One region of the Streptomyces sichuanensis genome, then DNA from elsewhere that is predicted to be linked to it. Evidence: riboswitches for the same ligand, from Rfam matches in the RefSeq annotation. Region 1 holds a riboswitch; the other holds the start of a gene.

Region 1 (4,733 bases):
CCACGTTGCGCAGACCCTCGCGGACCAGCGCCTGGGCGAGGACGGTCGCGGTCGTCGTGCCGTCACCGGCGACGTCGTCCGTCTTCTTCGCGACCTCCTTGACCAGCTCGGCGCCGATCTTCTCGTACGGGTCCTCCAGCTCGATCTCCTTGGCGATGGAAACACCATCGTTGGTGATCGTGGGGGCGCCCCACTTCTTCTCAAGGACGACGTTGCGGCCCTTGGGGCCGAGGGTGACCTTGACGGCGTCGGCGAGCTGGTTCATACCGCGCTCAAGGCCGCGCCGCGCCTCCTCGTCGAACGCGATGATCTTGGCCATGTGAAGTGGTCCTCCCGGACTGGGGGTGGATTGCTCCGGACCGCACAGGCGCCCGCGACGGACGGCCCACACACCCTGCGGTTCCTTGCCCCGCTTGGCTCGCAGACCTCACCGACGGTCCAAATCTGTCACTCTCACCCGGAGAGTGCTAAGCCCAATGATTAGCACTCGACCCCCGCGAGTGCAAGCGGTCTGCCCGGTATCCCACCCCAAGTGGCAGGGGGGGCACCTCCCAGCGGCAGCTGGGGGCGCAAGCGGTCTGCCCGGTATCCCACCCCGAGTTGCAGGGGGGGCACCGCAGCGACCCGCGCCGGATGCAACCCTGCCCCGCCCGGGGCCCGCGCACACCCGCCGCTCCGTTCCGTCGCGCCGGGCGCACACGTACGAGGGGCCCGCGCCTCTCCAGGCGCGGACCCCTCGTACGAGCTGAGTGAGCCGATGGTCGATGCGACGCGATCAGCCGGCCGCCAGCTTCACCATGTCGGCCTGCGGACCCTTCTGGCCCTGCGAGATCTCGAACTCGACTCGCTGCCCCTCTTCGAGGGTGCGGTAGCCGTCCATCTGAATCGCGCTGTAGTGGACGAAAACATCCGCACCACCGTCGACCGCGATGAAGCCGTACCCCTTCTCCGCGTTGAACCACTTGACGGTGCCCTGAGCCATGCCTAACTCCCCTATTACTGGCCCTTGCACAGGACCGCACCTCGCGGACCCGGGTCAGACCTCACCCCCAGACAGGTTGGAGGTGTGCGCCGGAACGCGTCGACCGCGGCTGAATGTATCTGCACGGATGCCGTCTGCAACAGGTCAGTCGGACGAGAATTCCAGGCGTGGCCGATCGGCCATTCATGCCGATTCACGGCACTTCCCGGGCAAGTCGGACCGGGCAAAACGCCACCAACCCGACAATTCGTACACGCGTTAACGGCACAAGTTGACGGGTTCTCATATGCGCTCGGCACTGACGCCGGAGGGGGAACGCCCCAACTGTATCGCGCTTCAACAGACGGAATCACCCCGTCCGTTTAACGGCCGGGGTGATTCCAGGGAATTGCTCAGGAACGCTGAGAAAAGCTCAGGCCATTGATCAGTCGGCGATCGGCCGGTGCGCGGGGCCGGTCAGGACGGGTCAGCCGCCGGCCACCGCCGGAATGATCGAAATCCCGGCACCGTCGGGCGTGGCCGCACCCAGCCCGCCCTCGAAGCGGACGTCGTCGTCGTTGACGTAGACGTTGACGAACCGGCGCAGCTTGCCGGACTCGTCGAGGACGCGGGCGGCGATGCCGGGGTGGTTGCGGTCCAGGTCGGCGATGACCTCGGAGAGGACGGCCCCCTCCGCGGAGACCTCGGCCAGACCGCCGGTGTAGGTGCGCAGGATGGTGGGGATGCGGACGTTGACGCTCATGGGATTCGCCTTTACGTGAAGAAGGGGCGGACGGGCAGGACGGACGGGACGAGCGGGACGTGACGATCGGGTAGGGGCGCGACGGCCCCACGGCGGCCGCGGGGCCCCGCCGTCCCTACAGGCCCGCCGCGCGGAACGCGTCCAGGGACGGGCGGATCGTGGCCGTGGGGCCCGCCGCCACGGCGTCGAGCGTCTTCAGGCCGTCTCCCGTGTTGAGCACGACCGTCGTGAGGGCGGGGTCGAGCTGCCCGTTCTCGATCAGCTTGCGCGTCACGCCCACCGTCACCCCGCCCGCCGTCTCGGCGAAGATGCCTTCCGTCCGGGCCAGCAGCCGGATCGCGTCGACGATCTCCGCGTCGGTCACGTCCTCCACCGCCCCGCCGGTGCGCCGCGCGATGTCGAGCACGTACGGCCCGTCGGCCGGGTTCCCGATGGCCAGGGACTTCGCGATGGTGTCCGGCTTCACCGGCCGCACCACGTCGTGGCCCTCCTTGAAGGCCCTCGACACCGGCGAGCACCCCTCCGCCTGAGCGCCGAAGATCTTGTACGGGCGGTCCTCGACCAGCCCCAGCGCGACGAGCTCCTTCAGCCCCTTGTCGATCTTCGTGAGCTGCGATCCCGACGCGATCGGCACGACGATCTGGTCCGGCAGCCGCCAGCCCAGCTGCTCGCAGATCTCGTACGCGAGGGTCTTCGAGCCCTCCCCGTAGTACGGGCGCAGGTTGACGTTGACGAACCCCCAGCCCTCGCCCAGCGGGTCGCCGATCAGCTCGCTGCAGAAGCGGTTGACGTCGTCGTACGTGCCCTCGATGCCGACGAGGTCGCCGCCGTAGACCGCGGCCATGACGACCTTGCCGGCCTCCAGGTCGTGCGGGATGAAGACGCAGGACTTGAAGCCGGCGCGGGCCGCCGCCGCCCCCACCGCACCGGCGAGGTTGCCGGTCGACGAGCAGGACAGGGTGGTGAACCCGAACGCGCGCGCGGCCTCGACGGCGATGGCGACGACGCGGTCCTTGAAGGAGTGCGTGGGGTTGCCGGAGTCGTCCTTGACGTACAGGCCGCCGGTCACGCCCAGTTCGCGGGCGAGGTTGTCGGCCTGGACGAGCTTGGTGAAGCCCGGGTTGAGGTTCGGCTTCTCCGCGACGTCGGCGGGGACGGGCAGCAGCGGGGCGTAGCGCCAGATGCTGGCGGGGCCGGCCTCGATGCGACGGCGCAGCTCCTCCGGGTCGCCGGCCGGGAGTTCGTACGCGACTTCGAGCGGGCCGAAGCAGGAGGAGCAGGCGAAGACGGGACCGAGGTCGAAACGCTCACCGCACTCGCGGCAGGAGAGCGCGACGGCGGAGCCCAGGGAGACGGTGGTGGTTGCACTTTCAACGGCTTGGACAGCCATGGAGGCGAGGCCCTTTCTCCTCATCTTCCCCGCGGCGGACATCGCCACGAGACGGAATTGGCACCTTCCCCGCCGGGAGCCTCGCCGCGTGAACGGGCTGTGACGATCCGATCCTTCGGATCGTGGCCGGCTGGAGGGTTGCCGGGGCTTCATCGGGCCGTGTCCCTCTGCCCCTCTGGATGAGCGGTATGGCGCTGGGCGGGGCCCAGGCGTTTGTGCGCAGGAACGACCCCGACATAGGACGGGCGTCCGCGTTGTTCAAGACTGTAACGGAAGGGGTGGCCGCGCGAGAGGGCCGTCCGCACCGCGAGATGTGTCACGACGACGCACCACGACAAGGAGTCATGCACGTGCTGGAAGAGGTGGAACGCTGGCTCGCCCGGCGGTCCTGGTCAGCAGCCGACCGTCCGCTCGACCAGCTCCTCGCCGCGAAGGGCGGCTCGGGCACCACGGTCAGCGTCGTCCTGCCGGCGCTGAACGAGGAGGCCACGGTCGGCGCGATCGTGGAGGCGATCCGCCGCGAGCTGATGACGGACGCCCGGCCGCTCGTGGACGAGCTGGTGGTGCTGGACTCCGGTTCCACCGACCGCACGGCCGAGGTCGCCGCGGCGGCCGGGGCGCGCGTCGTGCACCGCGACGACGTCCTGCCCCGCCTGCCCGCGCTGCCCGGCAAGGGCGAGGTGCTGTGGCGTTCGCTGCTGGCGACGGGCGGCGACGTCGTCTGCTTCGTCGACGCGGACCTCAAGGACTTCGACGCCGGATTCGTCTCCGGCATCGTCGGCCCGCTGCTGACCGAACCGGACGTCCACTTCGTCAAGGCGATGTACGACCGGCCGCTGGGCGGCGAGTTCGCGCCGCCCGGCCCCGGCGGGGCGGCCGGCCAGGGCGGCCGGGTGACCGAGCTGGTGGCCCGTCCCCTGCTCAACCTGCACTGGCCGCAACTGGCGGGCTTCGTCCAGCCGCTGGGCGGCGAGTACGCGGCCCGCCGCTCGCTGCTGGAGCAGCTGCCGTTCCCCGTGGGGTACGGCGTGGAGCTGGGGCTGCTCGTCGACGCGCTGCACACCGTCGGGCTCGACGCACTCGCCCAGGTGGACGTGGGCGTGCGCAAGCACCGGCACCAGGACGGCCAGGCGCTGGGCCGCATGGCCGCCGCGATCTACCGCACCGCCCAGCTGCGGCTGGCCCGCGGCCATCTGGTGCGTCCCTCGCTCACGCAGTTCGAGCGCACGGCGGAGGGTTTCGTGCCGCGGACGTACGCGGTGGACACGGAGGAGCGGCCTCCGATGGCCGGGATACCGGAGTACGCGCAGCGGCGTGCCGCGTAAGCGTACGTTTGAGCGGTTCACCCGGGGGCAAGGCTGCCGTCATGGTCGTTGAGCACACGCACACCGCCGCCCCCATCGTGGTCGCCTCCAACCGGGGCCCGGTCTCGTACCGCCGGCACGAGGACGGCTCGCTGGTGGCGGGGCGCGGCGGCGGGGGCCTGGTGTCCGGGCTCAGCGCGATCGGGCCCGGCGCGGGGGCCGTGTGGGTGTGCGCCGCCATGGGTGACGGCGACCGCGAGGCGGCCCGCCGCGCGGGCCGGAGACTCGACACGGGCGACACCGGCGGCCACCGGG
Region 2 (4,733 bases), on a different contig from region 1:
GTCTCGTCCGTCCTCGTCGTCGGTTCGCGTGCGGTTTACATACGGTCTGCATACGGTCTGTGCAGTTCTCTTTCCGTAACCCTACGGCCTGGTGGTCGCCGAACGCGGTGGCACCGTCCCGACCGGACGGACCGGCGAGGCACTCTGTGCTGGTTGTGCCCGGTACGCCATGATCTGGCCATGATCGGAAAGGTAGTGCGCGCGGGCCGGGACGACGTTCCGTGGGTGACGTGGACGCTCCTGGGCTGCTGCTGCGCGGCCTTCCTCGTCGGGCCGGCCTCCGGCCTGAACGCCGCCTACGGCACCGGGCCCGGCCTGCTGTCGGCCCAGACCGACTACTTCGCGCGCTGGGGCGTCGTGCCGCAGGAGCTCTGGCAGGCCCCCCTGCGGGGTCTGTCCACCCCGTTCACGGCACTGTTCGTCCACGGCAACTGGCTGCATCTGCTGGGCAACATGCTCTTCCTCTACGTCTTCGGCGCCATGACCGAGGCCCGCATGGGCCGCGCCGCCTTCGCCTGCTGCTACCTCCTCACCGGCTACCTCGCACTGCTGGGCTACGCGGTCGTGCACGCACAGTCCGACCGCACGCTGGTGGGGGCGTCCGGCGCCATCTCCGGCGTGCTGGGGGCGTTCCTCTATCTCTTCCCCAGGGCGCGGGTCACCAGCCTCTTCCCGTTCCTCTTCTTCCTGCCGCTGCGCTTCCCCGCCTGGGCCGTACTGCTGTTCTGGTTCGTGCTGCAGTGGCTGGCGACCGGCACGGAGGCCGGCCAGCCCGGCGTCGCGTATCTGGCCCATGTACTGGGCTTCTGCCTCGGCTTCGCCTGCACCTGGGTCCACCGCACGGCTGCGGCTAGAGTGAAGGGCGCAACCCGGTCCACCGAAGGAGACAAGCCGACGTGATCACTTCGATCGTGCTCATCAAGACCGACGTGGACCGGATCCCGGAGATCGCGGAGAAGATCGCCACGCTGGAGGGCGTGAGCGAGGTCTACTCGGTCACCGGCGCCTACGACCTGATCGCGCTGGTGCGGGTGGCCCGGCACGAGGACCTCGCCGAGGTCATCCCGGGCCGGATCAGCAAGGTGCAGGGCGTGGCCTCGACCGAGACGCACATCGCCTTCCGCACGTACTCCCAGCACGACCTCGAAGCGGCCTTCGCCATCGGCCTCGACAGCTGAGCGGGCCCCACGGTCAGGCCGAGGTGTCGGGGACGCAGCGGCCGCCCTCGGTGCGGTAGAGCCACCGCGCGCCGTTCCGCACCAGCTCCCCGACGGCCCGGACGAACCGCTCGACGTGCTCGTCGGGGGTGCCGGCGCCGAAGCTGACCCGGATCGCGTTGAGCGTGGCCCCCTCGTCGGGCGCCCCGCACGCGCCGGGTTCCGTCCCGTCCTCGCCGCCGAGCAGCGTGCGCACCAGCGGATGGGCGCAGAAGAGGCCGTCGCGGACGCCGATGCCGTACTCGGCGGAGAGCGCGGCGGCGAAGTGCGAGCTGTTCCAGCCGTCCACGACGAAGGACAGCACGCCCACCCGCGGGGCGTCGTCGCCGAAGAGCGAGAGCACCCGCACCCCGGGCACCGCGGCCAGCCCCGTCCGCACCTGCTCCACCAGCTGCCGCTCCCGCTCGACGAGCCGGTCGAAGCCCGCCTCGCCGAGCGCCTTGCAGGCCGAGGCGATCGCGTAGACGCCGATGACGTTGGGCGAGCCCGCCTCGTGGCGGGCCGCGCTCTCGTGCCACTGGACGTCGACGCCGCCGTCGGCGCGCCGGGCGACGCTGCGGCTGGCCCCGCCGCCCGCCAGGTACGGCTCGGCGTCCCGCAGCCAGTCGGCACGGCCGGCCAGGACGCCGGAGCCGAACGGCGCGTAGAGCTTGTGGCCGGAGAAGGCGACCCAGTCGACGTCCAACTCCGCGATGTCGACGGGGTGGTGGGGGGCCAGCTGGGCGGCGTCCAGCACGATGCGGGCCCCGTGCGCGTGCGCGGCCGCCGCCAGCTCCCGCACGGGCCACAGCTCGCCCGTCACGTTGGAGGCGCCCGTCACCACCACCAGCGCCGGGCCGTAGGGGTCGCGGTCGGCCAGGGCCCGCTCCAGCGTCTCGACGGCCTGGGCGGGGGTGCGGGGCGCGTCGAGGCAGGTGACCTCGGCGTCGCTCGCCCTCCCCCAGGGCAGCAGCGCGGCGTGGTGCTCGGTCTCGAAGACGAACACCCGGCAGCCGACGGGCAGTACGGATGCCAGGAGGTTGAGCGAGTCGGTGGTGGAGCGGGTGAAGACCACCTGGTCGCCCTCGCGGCAGCCGAGGAATCCGGCCACCGCCGCCCGGCTGTTCTCGAAGAGATCGGTGGACAGCTGCGAGAGGTACCCGGCGCCGCGGTGCACGCTGCCGTAGTACGGCGCGTAGGCGGCGACGTCGTCCCACACGCGCTGCAGGGCCGGGGCGCTGGCGGCGTAGTCGAGGGCCGCATAGGTCACTTCGCCCCCGGTGACCAGCGGCACCCGGACGTCCCGGCCGAGGACGGGCAGCGGGGCGCAGACGGACTGGTCGGCGGCGAGGGTGGCGACAGGCATGACGAACTCCCGTATGAGGCAGGCGAATTCCACCGCGCGGCCGACGACGGGCCCGGCGCGGGAAGGGGAAGAAGGGTGCGCGGAGAAGGGGCTCTCGGAGCCCTAGCGCATTCGCTGAATCACGGAAGAATCTCCCTCGACAACCAGGATCCCTGGCGAGGGATCCGCGCTTGCCGCAGACGTCGCTGCCTGCGGCCTGGTCATCACCCGGGGCACCCCGCCACGGAAGGAGGGTTGCCGGACAGCAAGCCGGGGCCTGATCGCTGTCACTCGTGACCTTGCCGAGGAGTATGGCACACCTTCGGCGCCGGCGGCCCGGTGAGCGGGCGGAATCCCACCCACCGGACCGTCTCCGCTCAGGCGTTGCTGGCCGAAACCCAGCGTTCGAGGGAGCGCCGGGCCGCGCCGGAGTCGATGGACTCCGCGGCCCGGGCGATGCCGGCGGAGATCTGCTCCGCCAGGGGTGCGTCCGTCGGCGCCAACGCCACCAGCGCCGCCGCCGAGTTGAGCAGCACCGCGTCGCGCACCGGCCCGGTCTCCCCCGCCAGCAGGCGGCGGGCGACGTCGGCGTTGTACGAGGCGTCGGCGCCCCGCAGCGCCTCCACCGGCACCAGGTCGATGCCCACGTCGCGGGGGTCGAAGGGCTCCTCCCGCACCGTGCCGTCGCGGACGATCCACACCCGGGAGGTCGCCGTCGTGGTCAGCTCGTCCAGCCCGTCGTCGCCGCGGAAGACCAGCGCCGAGGAGCCCCGCTCGGCCAGCACGCCGGCCAGGATGGGTGCCATCCGGGGGTCCGCCACGCCCGTCGCCTGGGCGCGCACGCGGGCGGGGTTGGTGAGCGGGCCCAGCACGTTGAACGTGGTGCGGATGCCCAGCTCGCGGCGGGCCGCCGCCACGTGCCGCAGCGCGGGGTGGAACTTCACGGCGAAGCAGAAGGTGATGCCCGCCTCCTCGGCGACCTCCACCACCCGCCGCGGCGTCAGGTCGAGGTTGACGCCGAGCTTCTCCAGGACGTCGGAGGCACCGCTGGCGGACGAGGCGGCGCGGTTGCCGTGCTTGACCACCTTCGCGCCAGTGCCGGCCACGACGATCGAGGACATGGTGGAGATGTTGACGGTCTTGGCACCGTCGCCGCCGGTGCCCACGATGTCCACGCTCGGGCCGGGCACCTCGATGAGATTGGCGTGCTCGTACATCGTCCGGACCAGGCCGGAGATCTCGGCGACCGTCTCGCCCTTGGCCCGCAGAGCCACCACGAAGCCGGCGATCTGCGCGCTCGTCGCCTCGCCGCGCATGATGCTGTCCATGGCCCAGGCGGTGTCGTCGGCGCTGAGGTCCACGCGGTCGAGCAGGGCGTCGAGTACGCCGGGCCAGGAGTGGGCCACCGAGCGCTCGCCGCCTGCCGGGGTCGCAACGTTCATGGTCCACACTCCTGGTGGTCGGTCGTCTCCGTGGGAGCTCTCGGTAGCCCCCGGGTCCCAGCCTATCGACGTCCGGGGACAGCGAAGAGCCCCGTCCAGCGCATGGACGGGGCTCTTGCTGTGGCGATCAGTTCACTGTGATCAGCAGGTGGGAGTCATCAGTGGTGGCCGTGGCCGCTGGTGATCTCCTGGTACTCCTCCGCGGTGGCCTTGGGGATGTGCGTCCCCTCGCCGTAGAAGCCCTTCGAGAGCTTCACGCGGAGCTTCTGGGTGGCGCTGATCTTGCGAGCGACGCCGTTCTCGTCGACCTCGGGCTCCAGCGCGAGCGGCGAGGGCTGCTCGTGGGCCGTGAGGGTGTGCAGCTGCTGCTGCGAGAGCGGCTCGTGGACCTCGACGAACTCACCGTGCGGCAGGCGCTTGATGATGCCCGACTCGCGGCCGTGCAGCACCTTCTCCTTGTCGCGACGCTGGAGACCCATGCAGATCCGGCGGGTGACGACGAAGGCGATGACCGGGCCGACGAAGAACGCGATCCGGACGAACCAGGTGATGGCGTTGATCGACAGGTGGAAGTGGGTGGCCCACAGGTCGTTTCCACCACCGACCAGCAGCACCAGGTACCAGGTCAGCCAGGCCACACCGAACGCGGTGCGGGTCGGGGCGTTGCGCGGGCGGTCCAGCAGGTGGTGCTCACGCTTGTCGCCGGTGACCCAGGACTCGATGAACGGGTACACGGCGATGGCGGCCAGC

The links. Region 1 has a riboswitch for S-adenosylmethionine ahead of thrC (threonine synthase). Riboswitches for the same ligand answer to the same signal wherever they lie in the genome.
Region 2: another riboswitch for S-adenosylmethionine. It lies ahead of LE181_RS19845 (aminotransferase class V-fold PLP-dependent enzyme); the one in region 1 lies ahead of thrC (threonine synthase).

What each region holds. Positions count from the first base shown of each region.
Region 1 covers NZ_JAIXMK010000042.1:9,346-14,078, forward strand. Annotated here, with positions in the region: gene groL (chaperonin GroEL) at 1-319, opposite strand, end outside; gene LE181_RS14695 (cold-shock protein) at 776-982, opposite strand; gene LE181_RS14700 (MoaD/ThiS family protein) at 1,449-1,724, opposite strand; gene thrC (threonine synthase) at 1,840-3,114, opposite strand; SAM riboswitch class I at 3,132-3,300, opposite strand; gene LE181_RS14710 (glucosyl-3-phosphoglycerate synthase) at 3,465-4,439, shown strand; gene LE181_RS14715 (alpha,alpha-trehalose-phosphate synthase (UDP-forming)) at 4,481-4,733, shown strand, end outside.
Region 2 covers NZ_JAIXMK010000067.1:31,657-36,389, reverse strand. Annotated here, with positions in the region: gene LE181_RS19855 (rhomboid family intramembrane serine protease) at 181-900, shown strand; gene LE181_RS19850 (Lrp/AsnC ligand binding domain-containing protein) at 897-1,178, shown strand; gene LE181_RS19845 (aminotransferase class V-fold PLP-dependent enzyme) at 1,192-2,562, opposite strand; SAM riboswitch class IV at 2,724-2,840, opposite strand; gene trpD (anthranilate phosphoribosyltransferase) at 2,919-3,983, opposite strand; gene qcrB (cytochrome bc1 complex cytochrome b subunit) at 4,142-4,733, opposite strand, start outside.